4 regions of the Mesorhizobium sp. WSM4809 genome follow, and region 4 is predicted to be linked to each of the others. Evidence: predicted binding sites of a transcription regulator. Region 4 holds the regulator's gene; each other region holds the start of a gene.
What was found. Region 4 encodes PhoB, which activates phosphate uptake and scavenging genes when phosphate is short. Its sites were predicted from a motif close to TGTCATNNANCTGTCAT; they were not measured.
Positions count from the first base shown of each region.

Region 1: a site for PhoB is predicted at 2,882-2,898, ahead of AC0L24_RS04290 (RNA degradosome polyphosphate kinase). Genes of this name have one in related genera too.
Region 2: a site for PhoB is predicted at 2,062-2,078, ahead of AC0L24_RS05150 (acid phosphatase). Genes of this name have one in related genera too.
Region 3: a site for PhoB is predicted at 2,315-2,331, ahead of AC0L24_RS18410 (esterase-like activity of phytase family protein). Genes of this name have one in related genera too.

Region 1 is NZ_JBVVQW010000001.1:928,754-933,272, reverse strand. It holds gene ppx (exopolyphosphatase) at 1-514, opposite strand, end outside; gene AC0L24_RS04290 (RNA degradosome polyphosphate kinase) at 514-2,715, opposite strand; gene AC0L24_RS04285 (zinc-finger domain-containing protein) at 2,962-3,207, shown strand; gene AC0L24_RS04280 (FAD-dependent monooxygenase) at 3,227-4,453, shown strand.
Region 2 is NZ_JBVVQW010000002.1:127,263-131,781, forward strand. It holds gene AC0L24_RS05145 (alpha-hydroxy acid oxidase) at 1-1,145, opposite strand, end outside; gene AC0L24_RS05150 (acid phosphatase) at 1,322-2,017, opposite strand; gene AC0L24_RS05155 (cytochrome c1) at 2,145-3,017, opposite strand; gene AC0L24_RS05160 (cytochrome b) at 3,046-4,347, opposite strand; gene petA (ubiquinol-cytochrome c reductase iron-sulfur subunit) at 4,364-4,519, opposite strand, start outside.
Region 3 is NZ_JBVVQW010000006.1:374,345-378,863, forward strand. It holds gene AC0L24_RS18405 (GcvT family protein) at 1-2,204, opposite strand, end outside; gene AC0L24_RS18410 (esterase-like activity of phytase family protein) at 2,447-3,931, shown strand; gene AC0L24_RS18415 (L,D-transpeptidase) at 4,017-4,519, opposite strand, start outside.
Region 4 is NZ_JBVVQW010000010.1:67,705-72,223, reverse strand. It holds gene xylF (D-xylose ABC transporter substrate-binding protein) at 1-366, opposite strand, end outside; gene AC0L24_RS22875 (ROK family protein) at 637-1,884, shown strand; gene phoB (phosphate regulon transcriptional regulator PhoB) at 1,901-2,590, opposite strand; gene phoU (phosphate signaling complex protein PhoU) at 2,607-3,314, opposite strand; gene pstB (phosphate ABC transporter ATP-binding protein PstB) at 3,341-4,165, opposite strand; gene pstA (phosphate ABC transporter permease PstA) at 4,183-4,519, opposite strand, start outside.

The DNA of each region.
Region 1 (4,519 bases), on a different contig from region 4:
GCAAGCCGCCCAGCGGCAGCGTGATGCCGTCGCCGATCGCTTCGCCGGCGACGTCGACCAGTTCGAGGCTGCCGCCGCCCAGATCGCCGGCGATCCCGTCGGCCGGATGGAAGCCGGAAATGACGCCGAGCGCCGAATAATACGCTTCCTGACGGCCGCTGATGACACGGATCTCGGTCTTCAGCACCTCCTCGGCGCGGTGAATGAAATCAGGGCCGTTGACCGCCTCGCGGGCCGCGGCGGTGGCCAGCACATACATCTGCTCGGCGCCGGCCTGGTCGGAAAGCGCGCGAAAGCGGCGGAACTCTTCCATCGAGCGCGTCACCGCCTCGGGGTCGAGCTTGCCGGTCGAAACGATGCCCCGGCCGAGACCGGCCAGCATCTTTTCGTTGAACAGCATGGTCGGCGAGCGCGCCAGCCCCTCATAGACGACGAGGCGGATCGAGTTCGATCCGATGTCGATGATGGACAGCGGTCGGCGGTCCTGCAGCCGGCCCTGGGAATCAGACAGCATCAGCCGGACGCTGCGGCGTTCTTCTTGCGGCGCTTGAACTGCGCAATGCGCTTGGGCGCATGCGACTTCAGCGCGTCACCCCGTCCCGACAGGCTCGGATTGGTCATGAAATATTCCTGCGCGTTGAACGGTTCCTCGCCCTCCTCCAGCACGACGCGCCGGGAGGTTCCATCAGCCAATACGTCGAAACTTTGCTGATTGTCCATGATGTTGCCCAGCATGATCTGGCCAAGGATCTGTTCATGCACAGTTGGATTGGTGATCGGAACCATGGTCTCGACGCGGCGGTCGAGATTGCGCGGCATCAGATCGGCCGAGGAGATGTAGACGATCGCTTCGTCCGACGGCAGGCCGTGACCGTTGCCGAAACAATAGATGCGGCTGTGCTCGAGAAAACGGCCGACGATCGATTTTACGCGGATGTTTTCCGACAGGCCCGGAACCTGCGGCCTCAGGCAGCAGATGCCGCGCACGACCAGGTCGACCTCGACGCCGGCCCGGCTGGCATCGTAGAGCGCGTCGATGATAATCGGATCGACGAGTGCGTTCATCTTCATCCAGATGCGCGCCGGTTTCCCCTGCACCGCGTAGGCAATCTCGTCGGCAATGTGCTTCAGGATGCGGCTTCTCAGCGTGAACGGCGAGATCGCAAGCCGCATTTCGTCTGTCGGCTCGGCATAGCCGGTGATGAAATTGAACAGCTGGGCGACATCGCGGGCAATCGTCGGATCGGTGGTGAAGAAGGACAGGTCGGTGTAGATGCGCGCCGTTACCGGATGGTAGTTGCCGGTGCCGAGGTGGACGTAGTTGCGCAGCTTGCCGTCCTCGCGCCGCACCACCAGCGACATTTTCGAATGGGTTTTCAGCTCGAGAAAGCCGAACACCACCTGGACGCCGGCACGCTCCAGGTCGCGCGCCCAGCGAATGTTGGCTTCTTCGTCGAAACGCGCCTTGAGCTCGACCAGCGCAGTGACCGACTTGCCGGCCTCGGCCGCGTCGACCAGCGCACGCACGATCGGGCTGTCATTGGAGGTGCGGTAAAGCGTCTGCTTGATCGCCACCACTTCCGGATCGGCCATCGCCTGGCGCAGGAACTGCACCACGACGTCAAACGATTCGTAGGGGTGATGGACGACGATGTCCTTCTCGCGGATCGCGGCAAAGCAATCGCCACCATGCTCGCGGATGCGCTCGGGAAAACGCGGATTGTAGGGCGTGAATTTCAGGTCGTCGCGAGGGACGGCGACGATCTCGGAAATCTGGCTGAGCGCCAATGGACCGGTCAAGACGCTGATGCGGCTGGACGACACGCCAAGCTCGCCGGCGACGAAGTCGCGCAATTCGCCAGGCATCAGCCTGTCGAATTCGATGCGGATCACCGATCCGCGCCGCCGCCGCTTCAGCGCCGTTTCGAACAGGCGAACCAAATCCTCGGACTCCTCCTCGACCTCGATATCGCTGTCGCGAATGATACGGAACGTGCCGGAGCCCTTGACCTCGTAGCCGGGGAAGAGCTTGCCGATATAGAGGCCGACCGCCTCTTCCAGCGGGATGAAGCGGACATGATGCTTGCGGTCCGGCAGACGGATGAAGCGCTTCAGCGCCACCGGCAGGCGCAGCAGCGCGCTCATCTCCTCGCCGTTCTTGCGATGGCGCAATTGCAGCGCCATCGAGAAGCCGAGATTTGGAATGAACGGAAACGGATGCGCCGGGTCGATCGACAGCGGGGTGAGCACCGGGAAAACCTGTTCCTGGAAATGGTCTTCCAGCCAGACTTTCTCGTCCTTGGTCAGCGCATCGCGGGTGATGCTCTCGATGCCTTCCTTGTTGAGCAGCACGGTGAGCGCCGAAAGGCTCTTCTGCTGATCTTCCTGCAGTCGCTCGACCTCACGCAGCAGCTGTTCGAGCTGCTGTTCGGGGGTGCGGCCGTCAGGGCTCTTCAGCGTGATGCCTTCTCGCACCTGGCCGGCAAGACCGGCAACGCGGACCATGAAGAACTCGTCGAGATTGGCGGCCGAGATCGACAGGAAGCGGACGCGCTCCAGCAGCGGATGATTGAGGTTCAGCGACTCCTCGAGGACGCGCCGGTTGAACTGCAGCCAGGAAAACTCGCGGTTGACAAACCGGTCCGGATTGCCGCCCTCCGGGCGAGCCACCTCGACATCAACGAATTCGTTCTGCACCGGCTTTAGTTCGTTCATGATTCCCGCTCTTCCACACCGTCAGCCAGCTAAAGCGCCGCACGTCATTCAGGAGGCGCAAAGGACGCTCTGCCACTCCAAGGCGACGCATGGTCCTTGCCGAAAACCGGTGTCGGTCTTCGGGGCCATGCGTTAACCGGCTTAACTTATCCTCTGACAGGCTTTTGCGACAGTTTCATTTCATCGAACTTGCAAAGAGCCCTGATATGATCCAGATGCAGACGAGACTGCGTTAAGGAGACGACGATGGCAGGCGGTTCCATTCCCCATTTTCAGAACGATGCGGGCTATCAGGCAATCGACATCGGCGTGAAGGAATTCATGTGCACGGGCGCCAATCCGCCTTTCGACCACCCGCATGTGTTTCTGGACATGGGCGACGACAACGAAAAAGTCTGCCCCTATTGCTCGACGCTCTACCGCTATTCTCCGAAGCTGAAGGCAACGGAAACGCTGCCGGCCGGCTGCATCTACATAGAACAGGCCGCCTGAGTCTTTCGCGGCCAGCCCGATGAACGACACGCGCTCCCGGCAAGTCGTCATCGCCGGGGCGGGAGTCGCCGGGCTAACCGCAGCGCTGGCTTTCGCCGAACGCGGCTACCCTGTGAAAGTGTTCGAACAGGTGCAGCGCCTGGAAGCGGCAGGCGCCGGCATCCAGCTTTCTCCCAACGCGACACGCATCCTTCGCCAGCTTGGTGTGCTCGACAAGCTGCTGCCGGCAACGGTGCGGCCGGAAGCGGTGGTCCTGAAGGACGCCGCGACGTTGCGCGAACTGGCGCGGGTGCCGTTGGGGCAAGCCGCCGAAACGCGCTGGCAGGCGCCCTATCTCGTCGCTCACAGGGCTGATCTGCAGAGCGCGCTGATGGCACGGGTTTCCGAGATACCGGATATCCATCTTACCACCGGCGCCCGCGTCAGCAGCGCTGCCACCGGCCCCCATGGCATCACCGCGACGGCCGAGATCGACGGCAAAACCATCAAGGCTGAGGGCTTCCTGCTGATCGGAGCCGATGGTGTCTGGTCGTCGGTGCGCGCACTTGTCGATTCGGCCAAAAATGCGGCCTTGCCGACAAGCCATTTTTCCGGCGAGCTGGCCTGGCGCGCGACCATTGCCGCCGAAAGCGCTGCCGGACAAGCCTTTGCCGCGATCGGTGTAACCAATTGCGTCACCACCTTCCTGCATCCCGGCTTCCATATGGTGGCCTATCCCGTCAGCAAGGGTGCGGCCTTCAATCTCGCGGCCTTCACCAGGGGCGACCGCATTGCCGAGGGCTGGTCCGGCAACGCCGACGCCGGGATCCTGACCCGAGCCCTGCGCGGCACCGCGGCAGAACTTGCCCGTCTGGTCGAGCAGGCCGGCCCGTGGACCGCATGGCCGATCCACACTGTTGACCCGCAACAGCCCTGGACAACACCGAACGGCATTGCGCTGATCGGCGACGCCGCGCATGCGATGACCCCATTCGCTGCGCAAGGTGCGGCGATGGCGATCGAGGATGCGGCGACGCTTGCCGACATCATCGCCGACTTCCCTGCCGACCCCCTGGCCGCACTTGCCGTCTGGGAGCAGTCTCGGCGGCCGCGTGTCGCGCAGGTCGCCCGACGCGGCGCTGTCAACCGGCTGGCCTGGCATGCCTCGGGTCCAGTGGCGATTGCGCGCAATGTGTTCCTGAAGGTGCGCTCGTCGGAAAAACTCGCGGCGGATCTGGACTGGCTCTACGGCTGGCGGGCTCATTAGAATGCTTACATCGATAGAATGCTTACATCGGTCGACCTTGACGTAATGGCAATTTGTAGTTACATT
Region 2 (4,519 bases), on a different contig from region 4:
TACCTGAAACGGAGGTTCTTGCGCGACAATTGTTCGATCGAACTGCAGCCCATCAGCTTCATGCCGCGTTCGATCTCGACCCGCATCTGCTCAAGCGCCCGTTCGACGCCGGGCTGGCCCGCCGCCGCGAGCGGGAACAGATAGTAGCGTCCGACGCCGACGGCCTTGGCACCGAGCGATAGCGCTTTCAGCACATGGGTGCCGCGCTGCACGCCGCCATCCATGATGACATCGATCCTGTCGCCAACGGCATCGACGATCTCGGCAAGCTGGTCGAACGCCGCCCGCGAGCCATCCAGCTGCCGCCCGCCATGGTTCGACAGCACGATGCCGCTGCAGCCGATGTCGACGGCGCGTCTTGCGTCCTCTACCGACATAACGCCCTTGAGACAGAACGGACCCGACCAAAGCTTGACCATCTCAGCGACATCGTCCCACGTCATCGACGGGTCTAGCATCTCGGTGAAGTAGCGGCTGATCGACATCGTGCCGCCGCCCATGTCGACATGCTCGTCGAGCTGCGGCAGCTTGAACCCCTCATGCGTGAAATAATTGATCGCCCAGGCCGGCTTGAGCGCGAACTGCGCCATACCGGCAAGGTTGAGCTTGAAGGGAATGGCAAAGCCGGTGCGTTTGTCGCGCTCGCGATTTCCTCCGGTGATGCTGTCGACGGTCAGCATCATCACCTCGACGCCGACCTGCTTTGCCCGCTGCATCATCGCCCGGTTAAGACCGCGGTCCCGATGGAAATAGAACTGGTAGACCTGCGGACTGCTGCTGATGCTGCGCGCCTCCTCGAGGCTGACGGTGCCAAGCGACGAGACGCCGAACATGGTGCCATACTTGGCTGCGGCCTTGGCGACCGCGCGCTCGCCCTGATGGTGGAACAGGCGCTGCAAGGCGGTCGGCGAGCAATAGAACGGCATCGCCAGCTTCTGGCCCATGACCGTCACCGACATGTCGACCTCGCTCACTCCGCGCAGCACGTTGGGAACCAGGTCACAGGTCTCGAAGCTTGCGGCGTTGCGGCGGTAGGTGACCTCATCGTCAGCCGCGCCGTCAATGTAATTGAAGATCGGCCCGGGCAGCCGCTGCTGTGCCATCAGCCGGAAATCGGAAAAGTTGTGACAGTCGCTGAGCCGCATCATCGAAATCCAAAAGCCATGGCGGGACGAGCTTCTCGCCACCGTTCGATGCGTCGAATATCAACCTCATGCCGCCATGCCAACGGACTAATTGCCGAACTTCCGCCTAAGCAATGGCGCAGACAAGAAAGGAGCGCCTTAAGCGCCCCTTCCCGTCTAAATCCGGCTGACGAGGATTACATGCCGAGATCGGAACGAAGCTCGGCCCTGGCCACTTCATATTCAGCCTTGAAGTCGTCCCGGTTGAGCAGGACTGCGGCAATGACGCTGCCGGAAATCCTGCCCATCTCGACATCGGACGCAAAATGGATGCCGCCAACCACGCGGTTGTGAGCGTATTTGCTCGCGCGTGCCATGATCTCGGCGCGCTTTTCCGGAACCATGTCGGACAGAATGATGCCCATCATCGTGCCGACGGTGGCGTGTCCGGAAGGCCAGGAACCGGAGCTCGACAGCTTGACCGCAGGCTTGACGAGATCGCTGAGCTGATGCGGGCGCGGGCGCTTCCAGACATCCTTGGCGGGATCGACGACAGCGCCTTTGGTAGCCACCACGCGATCGAAGAAGGCGCTGAATTTCGGCAGCGTTTCCTTGTTGAATTTCGGCCCCATCACGTCGGCAAAGCGCCAGACATTCTCCTCGGCATCGGCCACCGCGCTGGCGACCATCTCCGGGGTGCGCGTGACCTGCAAAGTCAGCACCTCGCCGAGTTCGGCCTTGGTTTGTGCCGAATCGTTTGCCGGCGGCGGCGGCAGGATCATCGTCAGGTCGACATCCTTGTTGGTGATGAAGGGCTGGGCGTCTTCCGCTTGCGCGGCCGAGCCCACGATGAGCAGCAACAGGCCTGCCGCGAGCGATGCGTATCTTTTCATGAATGCGATCCTTTGATGAGAGCAGCACAGGATCGCCGGATGCGGTGACGGCCATGTGACATGACCAGCCTCCGGAAATGCAAAAGGGCGCCTCTCGGCGCCCTTCGCGATCACTTGATTGTGTGGCTCAATGCGCCACGCCTTCCCACACCTTGCGCTTGGTGAGATAGACCAGAGCGCCGAACAGAAGCAGGAACACCAGCACGCGAAAACCGGTCTTCTTGCGGTCTTCCATATGCGGCTCGGCCGCCCACATCAGGAAGGCGGAAACGTCGCGGGAGTACTGGTCGACTGTCTGCGGCGCGCCGTCATCATAGGTCACCTGGCCGTCGGACAGCGGGTTGGGCATCTTCAGCGACACGCCCGACATGAAATAGGGGTTGTAGTGGGTGCCTTCCGGGATAACCATGCCGGCAGGCGGTGTCTCGTTATAGCCTGTCAGCAGCGAGTGGATATAGTCGGGCCCGCCCGCGTCATACTGGGTGAAGATGTCGAAGACGAATTGCGGAAAACCGCGCTCGACGCCGCGCGCCTTGGCCAGCAGCGACATGTCGGGCGGAGCAGCACCACCATTGGAAGCGGCGGCCGCTTCGTCGTTTGCGAACGGTGGCGGGAAGTGGTCGGACGGCTTGCCGGGACGGTCGAACATGTCGCCGGCATCGTTGGGACCGTCATGGATCGTGTACTCGGCCGACAGCGTCTTGATCTGCGCATCGGAATAGCCGAGGTCCGACAGCGTGCGGAACGCCACCATGTTCATCGAATGGCAGGCCGAGCAGACTTCCTTGTAGACCTTGAGGCCGCGCTGCAGCTGCGCCTTGTCATAGGTACCGAACGGGCCGGTGAAACTCCAGTCCATTTCCTTCGGCTCGTCGATCGGGAAATGCGTCGGCGCGGCGGCGTTGTGCGCCTCTTCGGCGGCGATCGCCCAAGTGCCCGCCGACCCGATGCCGACGGCCACGAGGCCGACCAGCGCCAGCGAGATGAGAATCTTTTTCATGCCAAATCCCCTTAGATTCTCTACCCGCTCAGCCTTTGGTTTCCGGCGCCGCCGTAGCGCCCGCCGGATGTCCGCTGCCGCCCTTGTTCTTCTCGAGGACCGCCTCGGTGATCGAGTTCGGCAGCCGTCGCGGCGTCTCGATCAGGCCGAGCACCGGCAGCGCGATCAGGAAGAAGGCGAAGTAGAACAATGTCGCCATCTGCGCCATGAACACATAGCTGCCTTCGGCCGGCTGCGAGCCCAGCCAGCCAAGCAGGATGGCATCGGCCATGAACAGCCAGAAGAACAGCTTGTACCAGGGCCGGTAAACGGCCGAGCGTACCTTCGAAGTGTCGAGCCACGGCACCAGGAACAACATGACGATGGCGCCGAACATGCACAGCACGCCGCCGAGCTTGGAGTTGATCGGCCCGACATTGAAGGTGATGGCGCGCAGGATCGCGTAGAACGGCAGGAAGTACCATTCGGGCACGATGTGGGCCGGCGTCTTCAGCGGGTTGGCGACGATGTAGTTGTCGGGATGGCCGAGATAGTTCGGCAGGTAGAAGACGAAATAGGCGAAGAAGAACAGGAACACGATCATGCCGAACGCGTCCTTGATGGTCGCGTAGGGGGTGAAGGCGACAGTGTCGGTCTTCGACTTGACCTCGATACCCGTCGGGTTCGACTGGCCCACGACATGCAGCGCCCAGATGTGCAAAACGACGACGCCGGCAATCATGAACGGCAACAGATAGTGCAGCGCAAAGAAGCGGTTCAGCGTCGGGTTGTCGACGGCAAAGCCGCCGAGCAGCAGCTGCTGGATCCAGTCGCCGACCAGCGGAATGGCGCTGAAGAAACCCGTGATGACGGTGGCACCCCAGAAGCTCATCTGGCCCCATGGCAGCACGTAGCCCATGAAGCCGGTCGCCATCATCAGGAGATAGATGATGCAGCCGAGGATCCACAGCAGCTCGCGCGGCGCCTTGTAGGAGCCGTAATAGAGGCCACGGAAGATGTGGATGTAGACGGCGACGAAGAAGAACGAGGCGCCGTTCGAATGCATGTAGCGCAGCAGCCAGCCCGAATTCACGTCGCGCATGATCTTCTCGACGGAGCCGAAGGCCAGATTGGTGTCGGCCGTGTAGTGCATGGCCAGCACGATGCCGGTCAGGATCTGCGCCACCAGCATGATCGACAGGATGCCGCCAAACGTCCAAGCGTAGTTGAGGTTGCGCGGCACCGGATAGGCGACGAAGCTGTCATAGACCAGCCGCGGCAGCGGCATACGGGCGTCGAACCAGCGTCCGAAACCGGTTTTGGGCGTATAGGTCGAGTGTCCCTCGCTCATCGAAATGTCCCCTGCCTCAACCGATAAGGATCTTGGTATCGGAAATGAACTTGAATACCGGCACCGCCATGTTCTCAGGCGCCGGGCCTTGGCGGATGCGTCCGGCCGTGTCGTAGACCGAGCCGTGGCATGGGCAGAACCAGCCGCCGAAATCGCCTTCCTGGCCGAGCGG
Region 3 (4,519 bases), on a different contig from region 4:
GGCTCGAAGCCGCTGGCATCGGCATCGAGCGCGTCGACTTCAAGCGTCACCAGGCATTGGCCGCTGCTGGCCTCCCGCTGTTTCGACGCTGCTTCGCGGCCGATGAAGTCGCTCTTGCCGAAAGCGATGAACCGGTCGAGACCGGTCTGGCCCGGCGTATAGCCTTGCGTGAATTCACGCGACCAGATGCCAAAGCTCTTCTCCAGCCGCAGCGCATTGAGGGCATAGTATCCGATTTCGGCCAAGCCGAGATCCTCGCCCGCAGCCAGCAGCGTGTCGCGCAGAGTGGCATGCATGGTCGCGGGGCAACTTATTTCGAAGCCGAGTTCGCCTGATATCGACAGCCGCGCCACACGTGCCTGCACCATGCCGATGTCGAATGCGCCGCAGGCCATGAACGGCAGCGCTGCGCCGGACACATCCTGATGCGTCGTACGCTCCAGAATCTCTCGCGCATTCGGCCCCGTCAGCAGAAAGCCGCTCATCGTGTCGGAGAGGTCGGCGACGGTGACGCCTTCAACCGAATGGCTCTCGAACCAGCGCATGTGGAATTCCCGGAGATAGTAGGAGCCCATCAGCCAATAGTCGCCGCCGCCCCAGTTGAAGACGGTGAGGTCGCCCTTCAGCCGTCCGTCATGGCCGAGCATCGGCGCCAGACCGGCCCGCCCCGGCTTCGGCAATCTGCAGGCGAGCAGCCGGTCGAGCCACGCCTCGGCACCGGGGCCTGAGACCGCATAGCGCGCATAGGCCGAGATATCGACGAGACCTGCGGCGCGCCGCACCTGCAGCGCCTCGTCGCCGACGATGTCGAAGGCGTTGGAGCGCCGCAGCGTCGTGTTCTCGGCAAACCCCATCGGCGCGAAATAGGCCGGGATTTCCAACCCCCAGGAAGCCGTCCATTCGCATCCCGCTTCCGTCATGCCGTCATAGGCGCCGGGGCGTTTCAGCGGCCGGCCGGCGGGCAGCCGCTCATTGGGAAAGGTCATGACGAAGCGGCGCGAGTAGAACTGGCGCGTCGTCTGCCTGAGATATTCCCGGTTCGCGGCGAAGGCACCATAGCGGGCGATGTCCATGCCGAAAATGTCGGCCTGCGGCTCGCCATAAATCATCCATTCGGCAAGCGACTTGCCGACGCCCCCGCCCTGGCTGAAACCGGCCATGACGCCGCAGGCGACCCAGTAGTTCTTTAGGCCGCGCACCGGCCCGACGATCGGATTGCCGTCCGGTGTGAAGGTGAAGGCGCCGTTGACCCATTTGCGGATGCCGGCCGTCGCCAGGCAAGGGAAGCGCTCATGCGCCTTGGCGAGTTCCGGGCTGATGCGGTCGATGTCTTCCGGGATCAGCTCGATGCCGTAGTCCCACGGCGCGCCATCCATGTTCCAGTGCTTTGGATTCTGCTCGTAAACGCCGAGCAGCACGCCCTTGCGCTCCTGCCTGAGATACGAAAAGCCGTCGAGATCGACGGCGATGCCGATTTCCCTGTCCAGCGCCGCGATCTCGGGAATGTCCTCAGTGATGAAGTAATGGTGCTCCATCGGCGTCACCGGCAGATCGACGCCGGCCATGCGGCCGAGCTGCTTTGCCCACAGCCCGCCGGCATTGACGACATGCTCGGCGATGATGGTGCCCTGCTCCGTGACGACATCCCAGCGGCCGTCGGCGCGCGCCTTCAGCTCGACGACCCGGTTGCGCAGGATGATGTCGGCGCCGCGCTTTTTTGCAGCGCCGGCATAGGCGTGCGTCGTGCCGTACGGGTCGAGATGGCCTTCGTTGGAATCATGCAGGCCGCCAAGCACGCCGGTGACGTCGACGATCGGGCAGATCGCCTTGATCTCGTCGGGCGTTACCAACCTAGCGGTCTCGATGCCGACCGACTGGAACACCGCCCAGGCCGATTTCAGCCACTCCCAGCGCGCGGGATCGCTGGCGATGTTGACGCCGCCGGTCATATGCAGGCCGATATCCCAGCCGGATTCGGCCTCGATCTCGCGGTAGAGATTGATGGTGTAGTCCTGCAGCGCCGCCACGTTGGGGTCGGCGTTGAGCGCATGGAAGCCTGCCGCCGCGTGCCAGGTCGAACCGGCCGTCAGTTCGGCGCGCTCGATCAGCGCCACATCGCTCCAGCCAAATCGCGTCAGATGATAAAGGACGGAGGCTCCGACCACGCCACCCCCGATGACGACTGCGCGGTAGTGCGACTTCAAGGCTTCCCCTCCACGGTTAGTCCGAAGGCTGGACCATATACGCACTAGACATAAGTGTCCAGTACCGCGCGCGCATCGTTTTTCGTCGACCGCCGGCATGCACTGCGCGCTGTCACGCAAGCATCATGTTCGCGCCGTAGACCGCGTTTCGGGGAGGCTTGCGCGGCATCATCGATGTCGCACCTCTTTCAGTTTTTCGTCCCGCGGCCGCTCCGGCACATCCGTCACAAAGAGGATTATCCATGAAACACCTATATCGAACCGCGTCGCTCGGCGTCGCGCTGGCCTTGTTCACCGCCTTGACGCCGGCGCTCGCCGACAGCACCGCGACCGTCGGCGGCACGAGCTTTGTCAACAAAGGGCTGGTCGGCGTCGGCCGCATCCCGGCCGCTCAGCGCGACAAGTTCGGCGAGACGTTTGGTTCGGGCTCGGGCATGTCGATCGACACATCAGGCTGGACGCATGAGGCCGCCGGCTACAAAGGTTCGCTCTGGCTGCTGCCGGATCGCGGCTACAATGTCGTCGGCACCACCGACTACCGGCCGCGCCTCAACACCGTCGCCATCGAGTTTACCCCGGTGGCACCAGGTGCGGCACCTGCTGCCGGCCAGCAGCAGACCGGCGTCAAGGCAACGCTCGCCGACACCATGCTTCTCACCGACGACAAGGGGGCTGATGCCACAGGCCTCGATCCGCTCAACGGCGTGCGCGCGGCAAGCGGCGACATGCCGATCCTGCCGCAAGCCGACAATGGCAAGCTGGCGCTCGACAACGAGGCGATCGTGCGGCTGCCCGATGGTTCGATGTTCATCTCCGACGAATACGGCCCGAACATCTATCGGTTTTCCGCCGACGGGCATCTGCTGTCGGCAACCCAGCCACCGGCTGCGCTGGTGCCGATGCGCCACGGCACGCCGAACTTCGCCTCGGACAATCCGGGACCCGGTGCCGCCGAGCCCGATCCGAAGGATCCCGACACCGGCCGCCAGAACAATCAAGGCCTCGAAGGCATGGCGATGACGCCCGACGGCAAGTTCCTGATCGCCGTGCTGCAGTCGGCGGCCAGGCAGGACGGCGGCGATTCCGGCTCGACCCGCCAAAACACCAGGGCGCTGGTCTATGACGCGTCCGACCTCGCCCATCTCAAATTGGCGCACGAATATGTCGTGCCGCTGCCGGTGTTTAGGGATGCCAAGGGCAAGACCAAGGTCGCCGCGCAGAGCGAGATCGTGGCGCTCTCCGACAAGAGCTTCCTGATGCTGGCGCGCGACAGCGGCAACGGCCAGGGCCTGAAGGGCGACGCCTCGCTCTATCGCCAGGTCAACGTCGTCGACCTATCCACCGCGACCGACATCGCCGGCGGCGCCTTCGACGGCGCTGACAGGCCGGTCGCCCCCAAAGGCGTCGTCGACCCATCGGTGACACCGGCCAAGCTGACGCCATTCATCGACATCAACGACAGTGCCGAGCTCGGCCGCTTCGGCCTGCACAATGGCGCGCCCAATGACCAGGATAACCTGTCCGAGAAGTGGGAGGCGATGTCGGTGGTCAGCGTGCTCGATGCGAAGCTGCCCGACGACTACTTCCTGTTCGTCGCCAACGACAACGACTTCCTCGCCCAGGACGGTTTTCAGGTCGGCGCGCCCTACAAGGCCGAAGACGGCGCCAATGTCGACACCATGTTCCTGGTCTATCAGGTCACGCTGCCGGGTTTGGCCAAGAAGTAACGACCACTGCACGGACGGGCGCGCTTGGCGCGTCCGCCCGGAGCACTATTGCTGGTGTTTTTCCAGGCAGATTGATTGAGAAGGCTTACTTCAAGAACTCCGCGTCCTTCGGGACGCCCGCATCGATCGGCTCGGCGGTTCTGCTCGACACGGCCATGATCTTGCCGGCGGCCGACAGGTTGGGACGCACGAAGACCTGAGCGGGGCCGTTGACGCGGCTGTAGAGGTCGATGATGTCCTGGTTCATGAAGCGCACGCAGCCCGACGAAGCGTTCTTACCGATGGAATCCCACTCCGGCGTGCCGTGCAGCCGGTACATCGTGTCCTTGCCGTCGCGGAACAGATACAGCGCGCGGGCGCCCAACGGGCTCTGCGGGCCGGGCGGCATGCCGTCCTTGTATTTCGCCAGTTCCGGCCGGCGCTGGATCATCTCCGGCGGCGGCGTCCAGACCGGCCACTTCTTCCTCGCCTGGACCACGGCGCTGCCGGTCCATCCGAAACCGGCTTTGCCAAGGCTGACGCCATAGCGAATAGCTGTGCCGCCCTCGCGCACCAGATAAAGGAAGTGCTCAGACGTATCGACGACGA
Region 4 (4,519 bases):
GACGTCCTTGTTCTCGATCAGCCGGTCATAGCCGACGACCGGAATGCCTTCGTCCAGCGCCTTCTGCACGGCCGGGCCGATGGCCGAAGCGTCCTGCGCCAGGATGATCAGGGAATTAGCGCCCTGCGAGATCAGGCTTTCGACATCGGTAAGCTGCTTGCCGGGATTGGACTGCGCATCGGCGGAGATGTACTTGTCGCCAGCGGCCTCGATCGCCGTCTTCATGGCGGCTTCGTCGGTCTTCCAGCGTTCTTCCTGGAAGTTGGACCACGAAACGCCGACGACCTTGTCCTTCGCCTGCGCGACAGACGCGAGCGTCAGCGACATGGCGGCACCCGCCAGGATGGCGGCCGTGAATCTTTTCATATTATCCTCCCTGCGCCGCGTATGGCGCGACCAAACTGACCCGAGGGCCGGCACAGAGGCTCTATTTTTTCGAGCCTCGAAAAAATACTGGGCCAACGCCCGAACGCTGTCAACATCGATTCTGATGGATTTTGATGTCATTTCGAGTTTTTTTCGAGTCTCGGAATAAATAAATGACACGGCCTGCAGCTTCTGCCAGTATTTACCGGCGTCACCGACAGCGTTCCAGGGGCAGGAGGAACCGCGGCGACCGGGAGGATATGAAAGAACATGTCGGTCGGAATCCGCCACGACGATCTGCGCCGCCGCAACCGCGCCATGGTGATCGCGGCAGTGCGCCGCGCCGGACAGCCGTCGCGAACCGAGATCGCCGCGACCACAAGCCTCAGCCATTCGACCATCTCGGCGATTTCAGCGGACCTGATCGTCGAAGGCATCCTGACCGAAAGCAAGCCGAGCGAGGCCGGCTCACTCAAACGCGGCCGGCCGCAGGTCGGCCTCAGTCTCAATCCGGAAGCGGCCGCGGTAATGACCGTGGTGCTGTCGCTGAACTTCCTCTCCGTCGCCGTCATCGACTATGCCGGCCAGGTAATATCCGAGGAACAGCGCCGGCTGGACACGCTGACGATGTCGCGCGAGTCGCTGATCGGGGAATGCACGGCCATCGTGCGGCGCCGCCTGGCAGATCCCGACCTGGACGTGCGCAGCATCGCCCGCATCGCGCTGGCCATCCAGGGCATCACCGACACCCGTGCCCGCGCCATGCTGTGGTCGCCGATCACGCCGCACACCGACATCGCCTTCGCTGACATATTCGAAGACCAGTTCGGCATCCCTGCCATAATGGAGAACGACTGCAACATGATGGCGGTGGCGCTGCGCTGGCGCGACCCCGATCGTTACCGCGACGATTTCATCGCTATCCTTTTGTCGCACGGCATCGGCATGGGACTGGTGCTGAAGGGCGAATTGTTCACCGGCACCCATTCTTCGGGCGGCGAATTCGGCCACATGATCCATCGGCCGAACGGCGCGCTATGTCGCTGCGGACGGCGCGGCTGCGTCGAAGCCTATGCGGGCAATTACGCCATCTGGCGCAACGCCAGGCAGATGGGCGAGGATGCAGAACCCGTTGCCGATGTCAGCGACGCCGACATGCGCGCCCTGGCTGCCGCGGCCCGCGAAGGTGACGGACCCGAACGGGAAGCCTATCGCAAGGCCGGCGAAGCGCTCGGCTACGGCCTCGGCAGCCTGTTCGCGCTGATCGATCCGGCGCCGGTCGCCATGGTCGGTGTCAGCGCCGCCGCCTTCGACCTGATCGAGCCGGCATTGCGGCAAGCGATTGCCCAGACCGCCGGCGGCCAGCATTCCAAATCGATTTCCTTCGACACCGAGCCGAACGAACTGCCGCTGATCCGCGAGGGCTGCGCCATGCGGGCGCTGATCTTCGTCGATCAGGAGATTTTTGCGCCGGGCGTGCAGGCGAGATCCGGTTTCGGCGGCAAGAACGTGGCGTGAGTTCAAACGAGGGAGTTCAGTCCTCTCGGATGGCGTATCCGGCCCCACGGATCGTGCGGATGACATCAGGCATACGGCCATTGTTGACCGCCTTGCGCAGCCGGCCGACATGCACGTCGACCGTGCGCTCGTCGATGTAGATCGTCTCGCCCCAGACATTGTCGAGCAGCTGGCTGCGCGAGAACACGCGGCCTGGATGGCGCATCATGAATTCGAGCAGGCGGAATTCCGTCGGCCCAAGCCGGATCTCGCTCTTCTTGCGATAGACACGGTGCGACTCGCGATCGAGCACGATATCGCCGACCTTTAGCACGCTGGACAGCACTTCCGGCTTGGCCCGGCGCAGCAGCGCCTTGACCCTGGCCATGAACTCTGGCGTCGAGAAGGGCTTGACCAGATAGTCGTCGGCGCCGGTCGACAGGCCGCGCACGCGGTCGCTTTCCTCGCCTCGCGCGGTCAGCATGATGATCGGCAGCCGCTCGGTCTCGGGACGCATTCGCAGGCGCCGGCAGAGTTCGATGCCCGAAACCGCAGGCACCATCCAGTCGAGCACCAGAAGATCGGGAACGTTCTCCTGCAGCCGGATTTCGGCCTCATCGCCGCGCGTCACCACCTCGACCTGGTAACCTTCGGATTCAAGATTGTAGCGGAGCAGCACGCCTAGCGGCTCCTCATCCTCCACCACCATGATGCGTGGTGCGATCATCGGCTGGTCACCCCTGTTATGCCGCTGGCGCGGACATTGCCGTCTCGTCCTGCTTCGGACGATTGGCTGGCAGCTGCGTGCCGGTCAAAACATAGTAGGCATTTTCGGCGATGTTGGTCACGTGGTCGCCGATCCGCTCGAGGTTCTTGGCGCAAAACAACAGGTGCGTGCACGCCGTGATGTTGCGGGGATCTTCCATCATGTAGGTCAGCAGCTCGCGGAACACCGAGGTGTATTTGACGTCGATGCGTTCATCATTGTTTCTGAGCGTGGCAAGCGCTGCCGCGTCAGCGGCGGCATACTCGTCGACGACCCCCTGCACCTGGATCAGCACCAGCTGCGCCATCGCGTCGATCGAATGCGAAAGATCGTGCGGCGTGACGCTCAGCCCGACAGTGCCGACGCGCTTGGCGATGTTCTTGGCAAGGTCGCCGATGCGCTCGAGGTCGCCGGCCATGCGGATCGAACCGACCACCGCACGCAGATCGTTGGCCATTGGCTGGCGCTTGGCGATCAGCGTGATGGCGCGATCGTCCAGCTCGCGCTGGCGGGCATCCATGATGGCATCGTCGGAAACCACGCGCTGCGCCAGCGCATTGTCCGAATTGAGCAAAGCCTTGGTCGAGCCACTGACCATCGAGCGGGCGAGATCGCCCATGTCGCGGATCAGCTGGCTGATCTGCTCCAGATCCTCATCGAAAGATGCAACGGTATGTTCACCCATGATCTTCGTCCCTCATATGCCTGAGCTCAGCCGAACCGGCCGGTGATGTAGTCCTGGGTGCGTTTGTCGTCGGGGGTGGTGAACATCTTGTCGGTGGCGCCCTCCTCGACCAGATAGCCTAGATGGAACATCGCGGTGCGCTGCGACACGCGCGCTGCCTGCTGCATCGAATGGGTGACGATGACGATCGTATAGTTCTGGCGCAGTTCGTCGATCAGTTCCTCGACGCGAGCAGTGGCGATCGGATCGAGCGCCGAACACGGCTCGTCCATCAGGATCACCTCGGGCGACACGGCGATGGCGCGTGCAATGCACAGACGCTGCTGCTGGCCACCGGAAAGACCCGTGCCAGGTTCCTGCAAACGGTCCTTCACCTCGTTCCAGATTGCCGCCTTCTTCAGGCTCGACTCGACGATCTGATCCATGTCGGCCTTGCGCTTGGCCAATCCGTGGATGCGCGGGCCATAGGCGACGTTCTCGTAGATCGACTTGGGGAACGGATTGGGTTTCTGAAACACCATGCCGACGCGCGCCCTGAGTTCGACGACATCGATGTTCTTGTCGTAGATGTCTTCTTCGTCGAGCGTTATCTTGCCGGTTACCCGCGCGGAATCGATGGTGTCGTTCATGCGGTTGAGGCAACGCAGGAAGGTCGACTTGCCGCAGCCGGAGGGGCCGATCAGCGCCGTCACCTGATTCAGGCGGACGTCGAGATTGACATCGAACAGCGCCTGCTTCTCGCCATAGAACACGCCGACCTTGTCGCCGCGCATTTTGATCACTTCGTTCGACTTGGCGTTCATCTTATCGCCCACTGCGTTTTCAAGGGACTGTTCGGTCATGATGTTCATACCAAAATGCCTTTTTTCTACCAGCGCCGCTCGAACCGACGCCGAAGCACGATCGCGGTGATGTTCATGGCCATGAGGAAGACGAGCAGGATGATGATCGCGCCCGACATGCGCTCGACGAAGGCGCGTTCGGCCTCGTTCGCCCACATATAGATCTGCACCGGCAGCGCGGTGGCCGGATCGAAAGGCGTCGTCGGTGGATCGGCGACGAAGGCGACCATGCCGATTAGCAGCAGGGGCGCGGTTTCACCGAGCGCACGCGCTAGACCGATGATGGTGCCGGTGAGGATGCCGGGTGCGGCAAGCGGCAGGATGTGCTGGAACACCATCTGCATCTTGGAGGCGCCAAGACCG